Regions from separate parts of the Caballeronia sp. TF1N1 genome, predicted to be linked through region 3. Evidence: predicted binding sites of a transcription regulator. Region 3 holds the regulator's gene; each other region holds the start of a gene.
The links. Region 3 encodes LexA, which represses DNA repair genes until DNA is damaged. Its sites were predicted from a motif close to ACTGTATNNNNATACAGT; they were not measured.
Positions count from the first base shown of each region.

Region 1: a site for LexA is predicted at 3,368-3,385, ahead of imuA (translesion DNA synthesis-associated protein ImuA). Genes of this name have one in related genera too.
Region 2: a site for LexA is predicted at 3,980-3,997, ahead of recA (recombinase RecA). Genes of this name have one in related genera too.

Region 1 is NZ_CP084626.1:1,768,001-1,774,032, reverse strand. Features, by position in the region: rRNA gene LDZ28_RS08215 (23S ribosomal RNA) at 57-2,937, shown strand; rRNA gene rrf (5S ribosomal RNA) at 3,055-3,168, shown strand; gene imuA (translesion DNA synthesis-associated protein ImuA) at 3,452-4,315, shown strand; gene LDZ28_RS08200 (DNA polymerase Y family protein) at 4,200-5,852, shown strand; gene LDZ28_RS08195 (error-prone DNA polymerase) at 5,860-6,032, shown strand, end outside.
Region 2 is NZ_CP084626.1:487,486-493,517, forward strand. Features, by position in the region: gene LDZ28_RS02310 (MFS transporter) at 1-1,263, opposite strand, end outside; gene LDZ28_RS02315 (sensor histidine kinase) at 1,493-3,082, opposite strand; gene LDZ28_RS02320 (response regulator transcription factor) at 3,089-3,829, opposite strand; gene recA (recombinase RecA) at 4,088-5,155, shown strand; gene recX (recombination regulator RecX) at 5,598-6,032, shown strand, end outside.
Region 3 is NZ_CP084626.1:1,533,690-1,539,721, forward strand. Features, by position in the region: gene cysW (sulfate ABC transporter permease subunit CysW) at 1-583, opposite strand, end outside; gene cysT (sulfate ABC transporter permease subunit CysT) at 580-1,485, opposite strand; gene LDZ28_RS07090 (sulfate ABC transporter substrate-binding protein) at 1,625-2,659, opposite strand; gene lexA (transcriptional repressor LexA) at 2,929-3,606, shown strand; gene LDZ28_RS07100 (hypothetical protein) at 3,767-4,093, shown strand; gene LDZ28_RS07105 (DUF2939 domain-containing protein) at 4,252-4,869, shown strand; gene LDZ28_RS07110 (universal stress protein) at 5,029-5,538, opposite strand; gene nodI (nodulation factor ABC transporter ATP-binding protein NodI) at 5,843-6,032, shown strand, end outside.

The DNA.
Region 1 (6,032 bases), 230 kb from region 3:
TCAACCTATGACGGTGGGCTTGAAGGCAGCAATGCTGGCAGACACACTCGTTATAGGGTCAAGCGAACAAGTGCATGTGGTGGATGCCTTGGCGATCACAGGCGATGAAGGACGCGGTAGCCTGCGAAAAGCGGTGGGGAGCTGGCAAACGAGCTTTGATCCACCGATATCCGAATGGGGAAACCCGGCCCGAATGGGTCATCCTAAGCTGAATCCATAGGCTTAGTGAAGCGAACGCGGTGAACTGAAACATCTAAGTAACCGCAGGAAAAGAAATCAACCGAGATTCCCAGAGTAGTGGCGAGCGAAATGGGATCAGCCTGTACTCTTTATCTGTGTTGTTAGCTGAACGCTCTGGAAAGTGCGGCCATAGCAGGTGATAGCCCTGTAAGCGAAAACAGCGTGGAAGAACTAGGGGTACGACAAGTAGGGCGGGACACGTGAAATCCTGTCTGAAGATGGGGGGACCATCCTCCAAGGCTAAATACTCGTGATCGACCGATAGTGAACCAGTACCGTGAGGGAAAGGCGAAAAGAACCCCGGGAGGGGAGTGAAATAGATCCTGAAACCGCATGCATACAAACAGTCGGAGCCTCGCAAGGGGTGACGGCGTACCTTTTGTATAATGGGTCAGCGACTTACGTTCAGTAGCGAGCTTAACTGATTAAGGCAGGCGTAGCGAAAGCGAGTCCGAATAGGGCGATCAGTTGCTGGGCGTAGACCCGAAACCAAGTGATCTATCCATGGCCAGGTTGAAGGTGCGGTAACACGTACTGGAGGACCGAACCCACTAACGTTGAAAAGTTAGGGGATGAGCTGTGGATAGGGGTGAAAGGCTAAACAAACTTGGAAATAGCTGGTTCTCTCCGAAAACTATTTAGGTAGTGCCTCGTGTATCACCTTCGGGGGTAGAGCACTGTCATGGTTGTGGGGTCCATTGCGGATTACTACGCCATAGCAAACTCCGAATACCGAAGAGTGCAATCACGGGAGACAGACATCGGGTGCTAACGTCCGGTGTCAAGAGGGAAACAACCCAGACCGCCAGCTAAGGTCCCAAAGATTGGCTAAGTGGGAAACGAAGTGGGAAGGCAAAAACAGTCAGGAGGTTGGCTTAGAAGCAGCCACCCTTTAAAGAAAGCGTAATAGCTCACTGATCGAGTCGTCCTGCGCGGAAGATGTAACGGGGCTCAAGCCAGTCACCGAAGCTGCGGATGCATATTTATATGCATGGTAGGAGAGCGTTCCGTAAGCCTGCGAAGGTGCGTTGAAAAGCGTGCTGGAGGTATCGGAAGTGCGAATGCTGACATGAGTAGCGATAAAGGGGGTGAAAAGCCCCCTCGCCGTAAGCCCAAGGTTTCCTACGCAACGTTCATCGGCGTAGGGTGAGTCGGCCCCTAAGGCGAGGCAGAAATGCGTAGCTGATGGGAAGCAGGTCAATATTCCTGCACCATTGTTAGATGCGATGGGGGGACGGATCGCGGAAGGTTGTCCGGGTGTTGGACGTCCCGGTCGCTGCATTGGAGAAGGTGCTCAGGCAAATCCGGGCACATAATTCAAGGGTGTGGCGCGAGCTTCCTCGGAAGCGAAGCAATTGGAAGTGGTTCCAAGAAAAGCCTCTAAGCTTCAGTCTAATAGTGACCGTACCGCAAACCGACACAGGTGGGCGAGATGAGTATTCTAAGGCGCTTGAGAGAACTCGGGAGAAGGAACTCGGCAAATTGGTACCGTAACTTCGGGATAAGGTACGCCTCTGTAGCTTAACCAGCCTGCGCTGGAAGGGTGAAGAGGTTGCAATAAACTGGTGGCTGCGACTGTTTAATAAAAACACAGCACTCTGCAAACACGAAAGTGGACGTATAGGGTGTGACGCCTGCCCGGTGCCGGAAGATTAAATGATGGGGTGCAAGCTCTTGATTGAAGTCCCGGTAAACGGCGGCCGTAACTATAACGGTCCTAAGGTAGCGAAATTCCTTGTCGGGTAAGTTCCGACCTGCACGAATGGCGTAACGATGGCCACACTGTCTCCTCCCGAGACTCAGCGAAGTTGAAGTGTTTGTGATGATGCAATCTCCCCGCGGCTAGACGGAAAGACCCCATGAACCTTTACTGTAGCTTTGCATTGGACTTTGAACCGATCTGTGTAGGATAGGTGGGAGGCTATGAAACCGGAACGCTAGTTTCGGTGGAGCCGTCCTTGAAATACCACCCTGGTTTGTTTGAGGTTCTAACCTTGGTCCATGATCTGGATCGGGGACAGTGCATGGTAGGCAGTTTGACTGGGGCGGTCTCCTCCCAAAGTGTAACGGAGGAGTACGAAGGTACGCTAGGTACGGTCGGAAATCGTGCTGATAGTGCAATGGCATAAGCGTGCTTAACTGCGAGACCGACAAGTCGAGCAGGTGCGAAAGCAGGTCATAGTGATCCGGTGGTTCTGTATGGAAGGGCCATCGCTCAACGGATAAAAGGTACTCTGGGGATAACAGGCTGATACCGCCCAAGAGTTCATATCGACGGCGGTGTTTGGCACCTCGATGTCGGCTCATCTCATCCTGGGGCTGTAGCCGGTCCCAAGGGTATGGCTGTTCGCCATTTAAAGAGGTACGTGAGCTGGGTTTAAAACGTCGTGAGACAGTTTGGTCCCTATCTGCCGTGGGCGTTGGATATTTGAAGGGGGCTGCTCCTAGTACGAGAGGACCGGAGTGGACGAACCTCTGGTGTACCGGTTGTCACGCCAGTGGCATCGCCGGGTAGCTATGTTCGGAAGAGATAACCGCTGAAAGCATCTAAGCGGGAAACTCGCCTTAAGATGAGATATCCCCGGGGCTTCGAGCCCCTTGAAGGGTCGTTCCAGACCAGGACGTTGATAGGTCAGGTGTGTAAGTGCAGTAATGCATTGAGCTAACTGATACTAATTGCCCGTAAGGCTTGATCCTATAACCAGTGTGTTTGAACCACTGGCGAGTTATGCGTGTGCGACAATCGCCACCCAACATTTACTGCTTCTTCCCGGATTGGTTGTGTGCCCACCCGGCGCACGACAACAAGTCATGCCTGATGACCACAGCGAGTTGGTACCACCCCTTCCCATCCCGAACAGGACCGTGAAACGACTCCACGCCGATGATAGTGCGGATCTCCCGTGTGAAAGTAGGTAATCGTCAGGCTCCTCATGCAGCAACAAAAACCCCACCCCCAAACAGGTGGGGTTTTTGCATTTCTGCGGCGTTGGCGCGCAAAAAAGTCTTGCTTACATCACGACGCAAGCACCAAATCCCCATCCAGGAAACATTCAAATCCCCTCCAGTCGTCCGTCTCAAGCCCGTCTAAAACTCACATCGACCGTTTACCTCGTCGCCTCGAAATACTGTATAAATATACAGTACAAAAGGGTTGCCGAATGCTCTGGGCATGAGCAGGCTCTTGCATTCGGGTGGACAGGGAAGACTCATGGGTGCAGCACTTTCACTGCTCGATATCGGGCTGACATCGCGCCTGCAGCAGCAGCTTTGGCAAGGCGAGCAGGTCGGCGTGTCGGACGCGGGTGTCGTTTCGAGTGGCTATCGGGCGCTCGATTTGGTCTTGCCAAATACCGGCTGGATGGCCGGCGCCGTCACTGAATTGCTTATCGAAGAATGCGGGGTCGGCGAGGTCAGGCTGCTCGCGCGTTCGCTTCGTGAGTTGGTGACGAAAAGAGGCCGCACCGTCATCTTCGTAGCGCCTCCCTGGATGCCCAATCCAGCAGCGTTCCGGTCGATGAACATCGCGCCGGGCAAGCTGGTCTGGGTCAAAGCGCCCGAGGATCAGGTGCTATGGGCGGCCGAGCAATCGCTCAAACAGGATGGCAGCGGCGCGGTCCTGATCTGGCTGCCCAAGGCGCGGCCCGATGCGCTGCGTCGTTTGCAAGTGGCCGCTCAGGAATCGCAGTCGCTGGTGTTTCTGTTCCGCCCGCTCGATGCCGCGAAGCAATCCTCCGCGGCACCATTGCGCATCGTCTGCAAACCGGTGCTGCCTGCGCACGCGCAGACAATGAATCGTCGCGAATGGATGCAGGTGGTCATGCTCGAAATCGACATCATCAAGCGGCGTGGTCCGTTGCTGGAAAAACCGCTGCAGTTGCGTTTGCCGCTGCAAATGCCGGCATTGCCTGAGCACATTCGTCGCGCGGATCAAGCCAGGAGAGCACGAGAGGTCAATCATGTTGTGGATAGCGGTGACATTGCCGCTTTTATCGCTCGAAGCAGTCAGGCCGCCATCGATGCCGTCGATCTCGACGAATTCGACCTCGCCTGGAACGGGCTCGATGCCCGGTGAAGCGCTCGTCGGCAATTCGTTTGCGAACGCGGACGATTCCGGTCAGCCATGTTTCGCGCTCGCGGATCACGCGCGCATTCTGCTGCCCGATCTCGTCGCGTTCCGCCTCGGCGTGCGCCCGGGCAGCACGCGCTCGCATGCGTTCGCGCTCGCGCCGCGGCTCACTTTGCTTGCCGTCGATATCAGCGAAGAGCAGCGCGCGCTCGAAGCAGTGGCGTTGTCCTTGCTCGCGTTCACGCCGAAGGTCGTGCTCGCACATGCGAATACCGTGTTGCTGGAAGTCGGCGCGAGCATGCGGCTTTTCGGCGGCTTGCGCAGCCTCTTTGCAAAGGTGCGCTCCACGGTGAAAGATTGTGGCTTCACGTCCCGGATGGGCTGTGCGCCGACCGCGTGGGGCGCGTGGCTCCTTGCGCACGCGCGCACGCGACGAGTGGCGAAACGCGTTCGTATTGTGAAAGAGGCAACACTCGTGCGCGCGCTCGATGCCTTGCCGGTGTCTCTCGTGCCGTCGGCGGCATCGCATGGCAATGCGTTCGAGCAGATTGGTTGCGTGACGCTCGCCGACTTGCGTCGCTTGCCGCGCAAAGGCGTGGCGCGGCGTTTCGGGCAGGGCATTCTGCAATGGCTCGCGCAAGCTTACGGGCAGGCGCCCGATCCGCGCGAAGCTTTTTGCGCGCCGGCATCGTTCGAGGCGAAACTCGAGTTGCAGGCGCGCGTCGAAAACGCCGATGCGCTGTTGTTTGCGGCACGCCGGCTCGTGTTGCAACTCGCCGGTTGGCTGAACGCGCATCACTCGGCGGTCAGCGAGTTTTCGCTTTTGCTCGAACATGAATTGGCGGCGCGCAACGCACCCAAGACATCGACGCTCAAGATTGCATGGGCTGTGCCGACGCGCGATGCCGAGCACATTCTCTGGCTGCTGCGCGAAAAGCTGAATCAGGCAACCTTGATCGCGCCGGTGATCGAGATGAAGCTTTTGGCCGACAAGGTCAGCGAGCACGAGCCGCCCGCCGATACGCTTTTCCCCATGCCGGGTTCCGATGCCGACTCGATGGCGCAGTTGCTGGAGCGTCTGAGCGCGCGACTCGGCGCGGAAAATGTCGTGCAATTGAGCGAGCGGGAGGATCATCGGCCGGAAGCGGCGGTGACGGTCGAAACGTATCAGCCTGAACGTAAGGCCAAGCCCAAGCGCGGAAAAAAGTCGCGCGCGAAAGAGGGCGTCGAAGCGCCGACGCCAGACGACACGGAAGAAGAAAGCGCGGAATCGTTCGAGCTTCCCGACCAAGCCGTGCCTTCGCAGCCGCGGCCATCGTGGATTCTCGAAACGCCGCAAAAGCTGATGTTGCGCAACGAGCGGCCGTTCTATCGTCGCGCGTTGAAGCTCATCAGCCGGACCGAGCGTATCGAAGCGGGCTGGTGGGACGGCAACGGCGTTCAACGCGATTACTACGTCGCCTCCGACGATCGCGGCCGCATGTTCTGGGTGTATCGCGAGCGTCTGACGGGCGACTGGTTTCTCCACGGTTTTTTCGGATGACGCCGCCATGGAAGATTTGAGCGACCTCATCGGCCTGGGCGGTGGCGACGGCAAAGGCAAGTTCTCCGGCGCGATGTCCGCGTCGGCGTTCTTGCCCGGTTACGCGGAACTGCATTGCCTGAGCAACTTCTCGTTCCTGCGCGGCGCTTCGCATCCGCAGGAACTGGCGGCCGCCGCGCT
Region 2 (6,032 bases), 1.0 Mb from region 3:
CTTCGCGTCGGCCGCCTTGCCGTCGTAGGTGTTCACCACCGTTTCGCCCACCTTGATCTGCGCGAGCGTGCCCGCCGGTGCCGCGACGTTCTCGTAGTTGAGACCGGCCTTGGACAGCGCGCTCTTCGCGATATCGCACGACGACGTGAACTTCGACGTGCCCACCGGATTGAACTGGAACGAGCACTCGTCCGGATTGGAGATCACGACAATCGGCGACTTCTGCGTGGCGGCTTCGAGCGTCGGGTTGGTGTAGTGCGCGAGCGCCTTGAAGAGCGGGAAGAAGCTCAACGCGGCGATCAGGCAGCCCGCCATGATGATCGGCTTGCGGCCGATCCGGTCCGACAGCGACCCGAAGAACACGAAGAACGGCGTGCCGATCAAAAGCGCCACCGCGACCATGATATTCGCGCTGGTGCCATCGACCTTGAGGGTTTGCGTGAGGAAGAAGAGCGAGTAGAACTGCCCCGTGTACCACACGACCGCCTGACCCGCCGTCAAACCGAACAGCGCCAGCAACACGATCTTCAGGTTCTTCCATTCGCCGAACGCTTCGGTCAGCGGCGCCTTCGAAGTCTTGCCTTCGGACTTGATGCGCTCGAACACCGGCGATTCATGCAGCTTCATGCGAATCCACACCGACACCGCGAGCAGCAGGATCGACACGAGGAACGGAATACGCCAGCCCCAGGCACCGAACTGTTCTTCGCCAACCATCGTGCGTACCGCCAGAATCACGATCAGCGAAATGAAAAGGCCAAGCGTCGCCGTGGTCTGGATCCACGCGGTCCATGCGCCGCGCTTGTTGGCCGGTGCGTGCTCCGCGACGTAGGTCGCCGCGCCGCCGTACTCGCCGCCGAGCGCGAGGCCCTGCAGCAAGCGCATCGCGATAAAGATGACCGGCGCCGCAATGCCTATGGTCGCGTAGCCGGGCAGGAAGCCGATCAGGAACGTCGACAAACCCATGATGACGATGGTCACGAGAAACGTGTATTTGCGCCCGACCATATCGCCGAGCCGCCCGAACACGATCGCGCCGAACGGACGCACCGCGAAACCCGCCGCGAAGCCGAGCAGCGTGAAGATGAAGCCAGCGGTCGGATTGACGCCCGAGAAGAACGTCTTGCTGATGTAGATGGCAAGCGAGCCCGCCAGATAAAAGTCGTACCACTCGAACACCGTGCCGAGCGACGAAGCGAAGATGACCTTCCTTTCCTCGCTCGTCATCGGTGCGTGGGAAATGCGCCCCTCAACCGTAGCCATGAATCGTCTCCTGATTTGAATTCGCGTACGTGTCGGAAACGCCCGAGGCGCTCCGGTGCAACGATTATTGGAACGAAAACTTACGGCGTTCTGACTCGCTCGGATGCGTGTCGAATCGGCGCATAAAGTACATCTTCGGCTAACCATCTGCTATTTCTTTTTATCTCGCTCATTCTTGCGTCAATGCGCGTTTTATGTTGTTTGCCGAGGTGTTGGGCGCTGAGCCGCCTCAGGGTTTGTCCCGCATAGGAAAAACCCGCTGTAAGCTCACGCGAACCAGCGTTCCGGCCAGTCGCGGCGCTTCCTGATACACATGATCTTCGATGACGAGCGTGCCGCCGTGCATCGCCGTGATCTCCTTGACAATGGCGAGACCGAGGCCGCTGCCGTCGCCCTCGCGTCCGAGAATGCGATAGAAACGCTCGAGCACGCGCTCGCGTTCGGCGCTCGGAATGCCAAGTCCGGTGTCTTCCACTTCGAGATGAACGTGATCGAGATCGTGCTCGCCGGTCCGCACGCGCACGGTCACGCGTCCGTTCGGAGGCGTGTAGCGGATGGCGTTATCGATCAGATTCGACAGCAATTCACGCAGCATCACCGCGTTGCCCTCGACCTCGACGGGATACGCGGGCTCCTCGTAACCGATATCGATACCCTTCGCGAGCGCCGCCTGCACCCAGTCGCGCACGGCGAGCCGCGCGAGATCGGTCAGTTCGACGTGCGAGAAAATCTGCCCCGTCGCGCGATTTTCCGCGCGCGCCAACGCGAGCAATTGCGTGACGAGCCGCGCCGCGTGCTCGGAACTCGTGGCGATCTGTTCGAGCGAGCGCTGCACTTCCGTCGATACCTCTTGGCGCAACGCAAACTCCGCCTGCATGCGCAGGCCGGCGAGCGGCGTTTTCATCTGATGCGCGGCGTCGGCGATAAAGCGCTTCTGAAACTCCATGTTCTGTTCGAGCCGCACGAGCAAATCGTTGAACGACGCCACGAGCGGCGCGATCTCGGGCGGCGCGCGGGCCGCTTCGAGCGGCGAGAGGTCGTCCGGACGGCGCGCGCGAATGTTCGACTGCAGCGCGTGCAGCGGCGCGAGCCCGCGCGAGAGGCCGAACCACACGAGCACGATGGCGAGCGGCAGGATCACGAACTGCGGCAGGATCACGCCTTTGATGATGTCGTTGGCGAGCTGGCTGCGTTTGTCCAGCGTCTCGGCGACCTGCACGAGCACCGGCTGCGTCTCGGCGGGATCGCGTCCCGGCGCGAGACCGGGCACATCGACCGTCGTATAGGCGACGCGAATGTCGTTGCCGCGCAGGGCGTCGTCGCGAAATTCGACGATGCCCGGCTGCGGACGATCGTCGTCATGCGGCAAGGGCATGTCACGGTCGCCGCCGACCAGTTCGCCGCGCGTGCCGAGCACTTGAAAGAACACGCTGTCGACGTTGTCGGCGCGCAGGAAATCGCGCGTGACATCGGGTAGACGCAGTTCGGCGACGCCGTTCACAGGCTGGATTTGGCGCGCGAGCATGTAGACGTCGGCTTCGAGCGCGCGGTCGAACGGACCGTTGGCAATCGACTTCGCGACCAGATACGTCACCGCGATGCTCATCGGCCAGAGCAGCAGAAGCGGCGCAAGCATCCAGTCGAGAATCTCGCCGAAGAGCGAGCGCGGATGCGTTTCGTTGTCGGGTTCGAGTTCGTCGGGAGGCGCGAACGGGTTGGCGTAGCGCGCGTCGCGCTTGGCGTCGGTGTCGCTTTCAATGGCGGCGTGGTCGTGTCCGTGCCCGGCTTCGCTTGGTTCGGTGGAAACGGGCGACGCCATGCGCGGCTACTTGTATTGAGGGCTGGCGGGCAGGGAATCGCTCGCCGCGGGTTGGGCAACGGCGCCGTTGTCGACGGTGGCGACGGCTTTCTCCAGCGTGTAGCCGAGCCCGCGCACCGTGATGATGCGCGCGCCGCTCGCTTCGATTTTTTTGCGCAAGCGGTGCACGTACACCTCGATTGCGTTGTTGCTTACTTCTTCACCCCACTCGCATAGATGATTCACGAGCTGTTCCTTCGACACGAGCCGCCCGATGCGCTGGAGCAGCACTTCGAGCACGCCGAGTTCGCGCGCGGACAGGTCTACGACTTGCTCGCCGATATGCGCGACGCGTCCGACCTGGTCGAACGCCAGCGAACCATGCTTCACGACAGTCGGACCGCCACCCGCGCCGCGTCGCGTCAACGCTCGAACGCGCGCTTCGAGCTCGTTGAGCGCGAAGGGTTTGGCCATATAGTCATCGGCGCCGAGGTCGAGTCCCTTCACGCGTTCGTCGACACTGTCGGCCGCCGTCAGGATCAAAACCGGCATCTGCGAATTGCGTGCGCGCAGGCGGCGCAGCACCTCCAGACCGGGCATGAGCGGCAGGCCGAGATCGAGAATCAGGAGGTCGAAAGTTTGCAGCGAAAGGGCGGTATCTGCCTCGACGCCATGCTTCACATGGTCGACGGCGTATCCCGATTGGCGGAGTGATCGAATGAGACCGTCCGCGAGTATGCTGTCGTCTTCGGCAATGAGGATTCGCATCGTGTTGTGCGCCTTCGTGCGCGGCAAAGCGCAGTCATTGCCGACACCGCATTTCGCCCGGCGCGGCGGTCTCCAGGTGTTTTGCGGTTTTTGCGCGGTGCGCGCGGCGTGGAAAAAAGACTGCGTCGCGCGATCGGGCTTGCAAAAACTACTGTTTTTTTATACAGTGTCTGCGGGAGTGCTACAGACGGGCTCGAGTTCGTTTCGAGCTTGCCGGCACCCGCCTCAGACGCCGTTCATCATAGCAAAGGACGATTCATGGAAGAAAGCAAGAAAGGCCCGGCTGGCATGACTGCGGAGAAGGGCAAGGCATTGGCCGCCGCGCTCGCGCAGATCGAAAAGCAATTCGGCAAAGGGTCGATCATGCGGCTCGGCGCAGGCGAGGTGGTGGAAGACATTCAGGTGGTCTCGACAGGGTCGCTCGGTCTGGATATCGCGCTTGGCGTCGGCGGCTTGCCGCGCGGCCGTGTCGTGGAAATCTACGGGCCTGAGTCGTCGGGCAAGACCACTCTCACGCTGCAGGTGATCGCCGAGATGCAAAAGGTCGGCGGCACGGCGGCGTTTATCGACGCGGAACACGCGCTCGACGTGCAATACGCGCAGAAGCTCGGCGTGAATGCGCAGGAACTGCTGATCTCGCAGCCGGACACGGGCGAGCAGGCACTGGAAATCGCGGATGCGCTGGTGCGCTCCGGCTCCATCGACATGATCGTCATCGACTCCGTCGCGGCGCTCGTGCCGAAGGCGGAAATCGAAGGCGAAATGGGCGACTCGCTGCCTGGTTTGCAAGCGCGCCTGATGTCGCAAGCGCTGCGCAAGCTGACCGGCACCATCAAGCGTACGAACTGCCTCGTCATCTTCATCAACCAGATCCGCATGAAGATCGGCGTGATGTTCGGCAACCCGGAAACCACCACGGGCGGCAACGCGCTGAAGTTCTATTCGTCGGTGCGCCTGGACATTCGCCGTATTGGTTCCATCAAGAAGAACGACGAAGTCATCGGCAACGAAACGCGCGTGAAGGTCGTGAAGAACAAGGTCTCGCCGCCGTTCCGCGAAGCCATTTTCGACATCCTTTATGGCGAAGGCATTTCGCGTCAGGGCGAGATCATCGACCTGGGCGTGCAGGCCAAGCTGGTAGACAAGGCAGGCGCCTGGTACAGCTATAACGGCGAGCGTATTGGTCAGGGCAAGGACAACGCGCGCGAATTCCTGCGCGAGAACCCGGACATCGCCCGCGAGATCGAGAACAAGATCCGCGAGTCGCTCGGCGTGGCGGCAATGGCTGACGCCGTGGCGCCGGGCGCCACGGTGGCGGACGAGTGAGTTGTCGCTTAATCGTTACGTGGTCGTCGCGCAGTCGTCACATAGTCGTCGTCTCGTTGTTTAGATACTCACTTGGTCACTGACGATGTTGAAGCGCCGGTTCGGATCGAAGGCTGGCAGAACGGACGGAAGGTTCGGGCGGTCTGCTGGTTCTGATGATCCGAACGGCGCGAGTGATCCTCAGTCGCGTGACACTCAGTCGCGCGATTCGGCGAAGGCGTTGCGTGGTGTCTGGCGGCGAGAGTTGCCGGTGAATGCGCGTGATGCTGCTGAGTTAGACGCAAGGGCGGCCGATGTTGATGCTGCTGCTGTCCGGGAAAGTCAGACACCGTCGTCCGAAGATCGCCGGGCGCGTCTGGAGCAAGCCCGCGCGTTGCTGATGCAGGCAGCGTCCATTCGTGAGGGCAACGCACCGTCGAGGAACGCAACCTCCAAGCCGGCAGTGGAAACGCCGACTCTGGCGACCAACCGTGCGCAGAACGCGTCACCCTTGGCAAGCCGGATTGCCAATCCAAACCAATCATCTGCAATCGACGCCTTCGAAGACGCCGATCCTTTCGAGCCCTTCGAGCAGTGCGCGCCGGATGCAGGCGTCAACACGGCATCCGAATCGGTCTACAGCCGTTCAAGTCAACGCGCTCGCAAAACTTCCGCTGCCGAAGTCAAAGATTCCAAGCGTCCGCAACGTTCGCTTAAAGGACGCGCGCTTGCTTACCTGTCTCGTCGGGAATATAGCCGCGCGGAGTTATCGCGCAAGTTGCGACCCTACGTCGAAGAAGCCGATTCGCTCGAAACACTGCTCGATAGCCTCGAACGCGACGGCTGGCTCTCGAACGAGCGCTTTGTCGAAAGCGTCGTGCATCGAAGAGCGGCGCGC
Region 3 (6,032 bases):
CGTGCGCGGCCTCTTCCTCGTCGTTGCCTTGCGCCTGCATCAACGGAATCAGTTCGCGCGCGACGAACGGGAACGTCACGAAGATGGTCGCGAGCACGATTCCCGGCACCGCGAAGATGATCTGCACATCGTGCGAAATCAGCCACGGTCCGAACCAGCCCTGCGCGCCGAACATGAGCACGTAGATGAGGCCGGAGATCACGGGCGACACCGAGAACGGCAAGTCGATGAGCGTCGTCAGAAGCGCCTTGCCGCGAAACTCGAACTTGGCGATGGCCCACGATGCCGCGAGCCCGAACACCACGTTGAGCGGCACGGCAATCGCGGCGGTCAAGAGCGTGAGCTTGATGGCCGACCACGCGTCCGGGTCCTTGAGCGAATCGAAGTAATAGTCGATGCCCTTCGCGAAGGCCTGCACGAACACGGCGACGAGTGGCACGACCAGAAACAGCGCGAGAAACACGAGCGCGATACCCGTGAGTATCCAGCGCACGGCGCGCGGTTCGGTGACGGGATTGAGCCGGTTGGTCTCGCCGCGCGCGGCGGTGTTCACGGGAAGCGCCTTGCTGTTTGGCGTGCTCATGCGTGACCTCCGCCCGGAGTTCCGGCATGCAGCGAGGGCCCCGCGGCCACCACGGGCGCCGCGCCCGTCTTGCTCGTGCGGCGTTGCAGGAACCATTGCAGCGTGTTGATGAGGAGCAGCATGAGAAAGGACACGCACAGCATCACGACGGCGATGGCCGTCGCGCCGGCATAGTCGTACTGTTCGAGCTTGGTGATGATGAGCAGCGACGTGATCTCCGATTTCATCGGTACATTGCCCGCGATGAAGATGACCGAACCGTATTCGCCGAGCGCGCGCGCGAACGCAAGCGCGAAACCGGTCAGAAGCGCGGGAAAGAGCGCCGGCAACACGACGCGGCGAAACGTCAGCCAGCGCGTGGCGCCAAGACATGCGGCGGCTTCTTCCTGCTCGCGCTCGAAGTCTTCGAGCACCGGCTGCACCGTGCGCACGACGAACGGCAAGCCGATGAACGTCAGCGCCACGAGCACGCCGAGCGGCGTGAACGCCACCTTGATGCCGAGCGGCGCGAGATACTGCCCGATCCAGCCGTTGCTCGCGTACACGGCGGCAAGCGAAATGCCGGCAACGGAGGTCGGCAGCGCAAACGGCAGATCGACGATGGCATCGACGACACGCTTGAACGGGAACGTGTAGCGCACGAGCACCCATGCGACCAGGAAGCCGAAGATCGCGTTGATGACCGCCCCGCCGAGCGCCGCCGTGAAAGTGAGCCGATACGACGCCAGCACACGCGGCCCGGTGACGGCGCGAACGAACTGCGCCCAGTCGAGCGTCGCGGTCTTGGCGAAGGTCGCCGCAAGCGGAATCAGCACCACGAGGCTCAGGTAAGCCACCGTGATGCCGATCGTCAGCCCAAAGCCGGGTAACGCACTCGGCTTTCGGAAAGTGAACGTTGTCATCTTTGCTTCATCCTTGATCGTCCTGCCTTCGGCGCCCGGGGGATAAGCGCACTGTTTTTTAGTCTCGTCATGCGCGGCCTTCTTTGCGGCCGCTTTCATTGCGACTCGAGCGCCTCGCGGCGCCCGGTCTCTTGCCTGCTTACTGCGGCTGATAGATCGAATCGAACACGCCGCCGTCCGCGAAGTGCGTCTTCTGCGCTTTGGTCCAGCCACCGAAGGTGTCGTCGATGGTGTAGAGCTTGAGCTTGGGGAACTGCTTGGTCAGCTCGGCGGGCACCTTGTCCGAACGCGGACGATAGAAATTGCGCGCCGCGATCTGCTGGCCTTCGTCGCTATACAGATACTTCAGATACGCTTCGGCCAGCTTGCGCGTGCCGTGCTTGTCGACGACCTTGTCCACCACCGCGACCGGCGGCTCGGCCAGAATGCTCACCGAAGGAACCACGATCTGGAACTTCTCCGGACCGAATTCCTTGAGCGACAGGAACGCCTCGTTTTCCCATGCGATCAGCACGTCGCCCTGACCGCGCTGCACGAAGCTGGTGGTCGCGCCGCGTGCGCCGGAATCGAGCACGCCTGCGTTCTTGTAGAGCTTGGTCACGAACTCCTTCGCGGTCTCTTCGTTGCCGCCGGGCTTGTGTTGCGCATACGCCCACGCCGCCAAATAGTTCCAGCGCGCGCCGCCCGAGGTCTTCGGGTTCGGCGTGACGATCGACACGCCCGGCTTGGTGAGATCGTCCCAGTCCTTGATGCCCTTCGGGTTGCCTTTGCGCACTAGAAACACAATGGTCGACGTGTACGGCGATGCATTGTCCGGCAGACGCTTCTGCCAGTCCGTCCCGACGATGCCCTTGGAGGCGAGCGCGTCGATGTCGTAAGCAAGCGCAAGCGTCACGACGTCTGCCTGAAGCCCGTCTAGAACCGCGCGCGCTTGGCCACCAGAACCGCCGTGAGATTGCTTGAAAGTGACCGTTTCACCGGTGTCCGCCTTCCACTTCTTCGCAAAGGCCTGGTTGAAGTCCTGATACAACTCGCGCGTCGGATCGTACGAGACGTTCAGAAACGACGTGTCCGCGTGCGCGGTGGCCGAGATTCCGAAACTCGCCGCCGTGATCGCCAGCGCGGCAAAGAGTTGTTTCGCGCCGCCCTTCAATCCAGCCCTGATGCTATGCATTCCCCGTTCTCCGTCTTATCGAATTGACGGAATCAGTCTAAAGGCGAGCTTATATGATTAGAAATAATTGTTTCTCACTTTTTTAGATGCAAAAGTGCTAAAGCGAGGTTTTTCGCAGTCCGAGGGACAAATAGCGACTGTTTGGGCGCGCTGCAGCCTTGTCAGTAAAGGATCTGGCGACGAACTTCAAGTAAAGCTTGAAAAGCGCGAAATACTGTATAAAAATACAGTCATCTGTCCATCCATACAGTGCGCCGAGGCTCCAGCAAGTGACCAAACCCTCAAAACTTACCGCGCGACAGCAGCAAGTGTTCGAGCTCATCCAGCGAGCCATCGACCGCACGGGCTTTCCGCCCACGCGTGCCGAAATTGCTGCCGTGCTTGGCTTCAGCTCCGCGAACTCCGCCGAGGAACATCTGCGGGCACTGGCGCGCAAGGGCGTGATCGAACTCGCGGCGGGTTCGTCGCGTGGCATCCGCCTGTTGGGAGGCTCCGCGCGCATCGACCGTTCGGACGATCTTCCGCATCAGTTCACCTTGCCGCATCAGAGCATCATGCAGTTGTCGCTTCCGCTGGTCGGGCGCGTTGCGGCGGGCAGTCCCATCCTTGCGCAGGAGCATATCTCGCAACACTACGCGTGCGACCCTGCGTTCTTTTCGGGCAAGCCCGACTATCTGCTGAAGGTGCGCGGCTTGTCCATGCGCGACGCGGGCATTCTCGACGGCGACCTGCTTGCCGTACAGAAGCGCAATGAAGCGAAAGACGGGCAGATCGTGGTCGCGCGTATTGGCGACGACGTCACGGTGAAACGCTGGAAGCGCCGGCCAGATGGCGTGGAATTGGTCGCGGAGAATCCCGACTACGAAAACATCTTCGTGCGCTCCGGCAGCGGCGACTTCGCGCTGGAAGGAATCGCGGTCGGGCTCATCCGCTCCGGCGAGTTCTAACGCACGACTCCAGCGCGCGGCGCGTCAACACCGCCGCCCGCTTCGCCTCCTCGCCCTCGCGCGACGCGGCACGTTTCAAAAATTACAAGCATGACGGCCACCGCTCGCGGCGTGCCGCGGTGCGTCCTATCGTCTGTCGTCCGCCGTCTGGAGAGTCATCATGGAACGTTTCGCCCGTTTGCTGCCCTTTCGTCAGTTTGGCCGTCTGCGTCATTTGCGCTCGCTGATCTCATGCGCCGTGGCGCGGCCTGAAGCGGCGCCCGATCTCTTCGACGAGATGCCCGCGTTGCCGTCGCGTCAACCCGCCTTCGCCCGTGTGTCGCTCAATAGCGCGGTGCATGCGGAATCGGAACAGCGCGCGCCGGTGCGGGTGTATCGCAGTGAGTCGCGGGTAATCATGGTCGGCAATATCGGCGAGGTGTCGCGCATGATCGACCGGTGTATCGACGAGGAACGCGCCGGCGTTAGCAGCGGCATTCTGGCCTGAGGGCGGTAGAGCGTTTGCCGAGTGAATTTGAGTTATGTGCAATGCAGGCAGTCCGCAATCTATCGGCTGCAAGGAATGAAGCTCGGGATATATCCGGCGTGAACATGGTCAATCGTTCTTTCATGTCACCCATGTCACGCCGGGGGTCGTTCCTTCGCATGTCCCGCACTACGCGTTATCTCGTCGTCACGCTCGTCATTCTCTTCATCGTTGCAGGGTTAAGCCTTGTCTATGCGTCGCCCTATATCGCACTGAACCGCGTCAAGCACGCGGCCGATGCGCGCGATGCACAGACCGTCAACGAATACGTCGACTTCCCCGCACTGCGTGAAAGTCTCAAAGAGCAAGTCGGCGCACTGCTGACGCGGCGCGTCGATATCCAGAAGAGCGGCAATCCGCTCGCGATCATCGGTGCAATGATCGGCGCGGCGCTCGTAGGGCCGCTGGTGGATTCCTACGCTACGCCCGAAGGCGTCGCCGCGATTTTGAATGGCATTCCGCCGCGGGGAGATCCAGGCGAGCATCCACCCGCCGTCGTGCCACCGGTTCGAGACGGTCAGGTGGCGGCGAGTTCACCGCCTTCGGAAGCGGCATCGAGCATGGTTGCGACTCAAGAACCGCCGCGACAACCACCGCAGACCACGGCCGGATATCGCAGCTTCGATACGTTCGTGGTGACCTACCAGCACGGTGCCGGCGATGCGCGGTACTCCGCGATCTTTCATCGGTACGGGTTGATAACGTGGAAGCTGATCGCGGTTGATTTGAACGGGTGAGTTCGTTGTTGGACAACCATTAAAGTGCCGGTAAGCGCTTCATGGCATTTTTTGCGGCGTTAAGCGTGCGCGGCCGTCACGCAAGGAGACGGCAGCTGGCGCTGATAGCGCAAAAGAGCACTGGCCGACGCAGGCCAGCCTCATCGCGCACACCTATCCTCAAACACTTACTTCGGCCCGGTTCGGCTTCGCCGCATAAGCCGCCTCATCTTCCGCTTCGGCCGACTCACCTGACTGACAAACCGCAACCAATATGCTGCATGACACGCGATCGAGCAGCGGTGTGTTGCCCGCGCCCATCCACCAGCGCGCGAGACCGCTGCGGCATCGATGGCCGACCACGACCAGATCGACCTTAAGACTTTCCGCCAGCGTGGCGATTTCATCGATCGGATGCCCGAATGCGAAATGGCCCTGCGCCTGCAAGCCGCGTTCGCGCAGCCACTCCACGCCTTCTTGCAGGATATCGCGTGCGGCATCCTCGAACCGTCCGCATGCCATGTCGGTCAGAAGACCGGCGCTTTGCGCAATGCTCGAACGCATATCCACCACCGCCAGCACGTGCGTCTCCGCGTTCAAGGCAAGCGCGAGATTTGCGCCCTGACGCAACGCCTTGCGGCCCTCTCTGGAGCCGTCGTAGCACAACAGGATTTTTCGATAGCCTGACATCATGATCTCCCTGCCGCGTAGCCGATGGTGTCGGCAAATCGAGTGCGGCGCATCTTCATCATGGTAGGTCGCCTCATGCGTGGCAACGATGGAAAACGCTTACACGGCAACAAGCGCTAGCGCACACCGTGCCAGAGGCGTGCGAGCCTTGCCGGACAAGCTTGCGGCGCCATTTGCCAAAACAACAGGAAGAAGCGATGCACGCTTCGATCACAGGAACGATGCATGCGCTTGCATGCAAAGCGCCGCGCTGGTGCATTGGATTACACTAGCCGGCTGAGTTTTCTCCTCGCAGGACCGCCGCATGACCGACATAAATCACCGAACTGGCGCGAACTCGAACGCGGCGCCAGCGATCGAATTCAGCGAAGTCAGAAAACATTACGGCGAGCGAAGTGTCGTCGATGGCTTGTCGTTCGACGTTCAGCCTGGCGAGTGCTTCGGCCTGCTCGGCCCGAACGGCGCGGGCAAGACGACGACGCTCAAGATGCTGC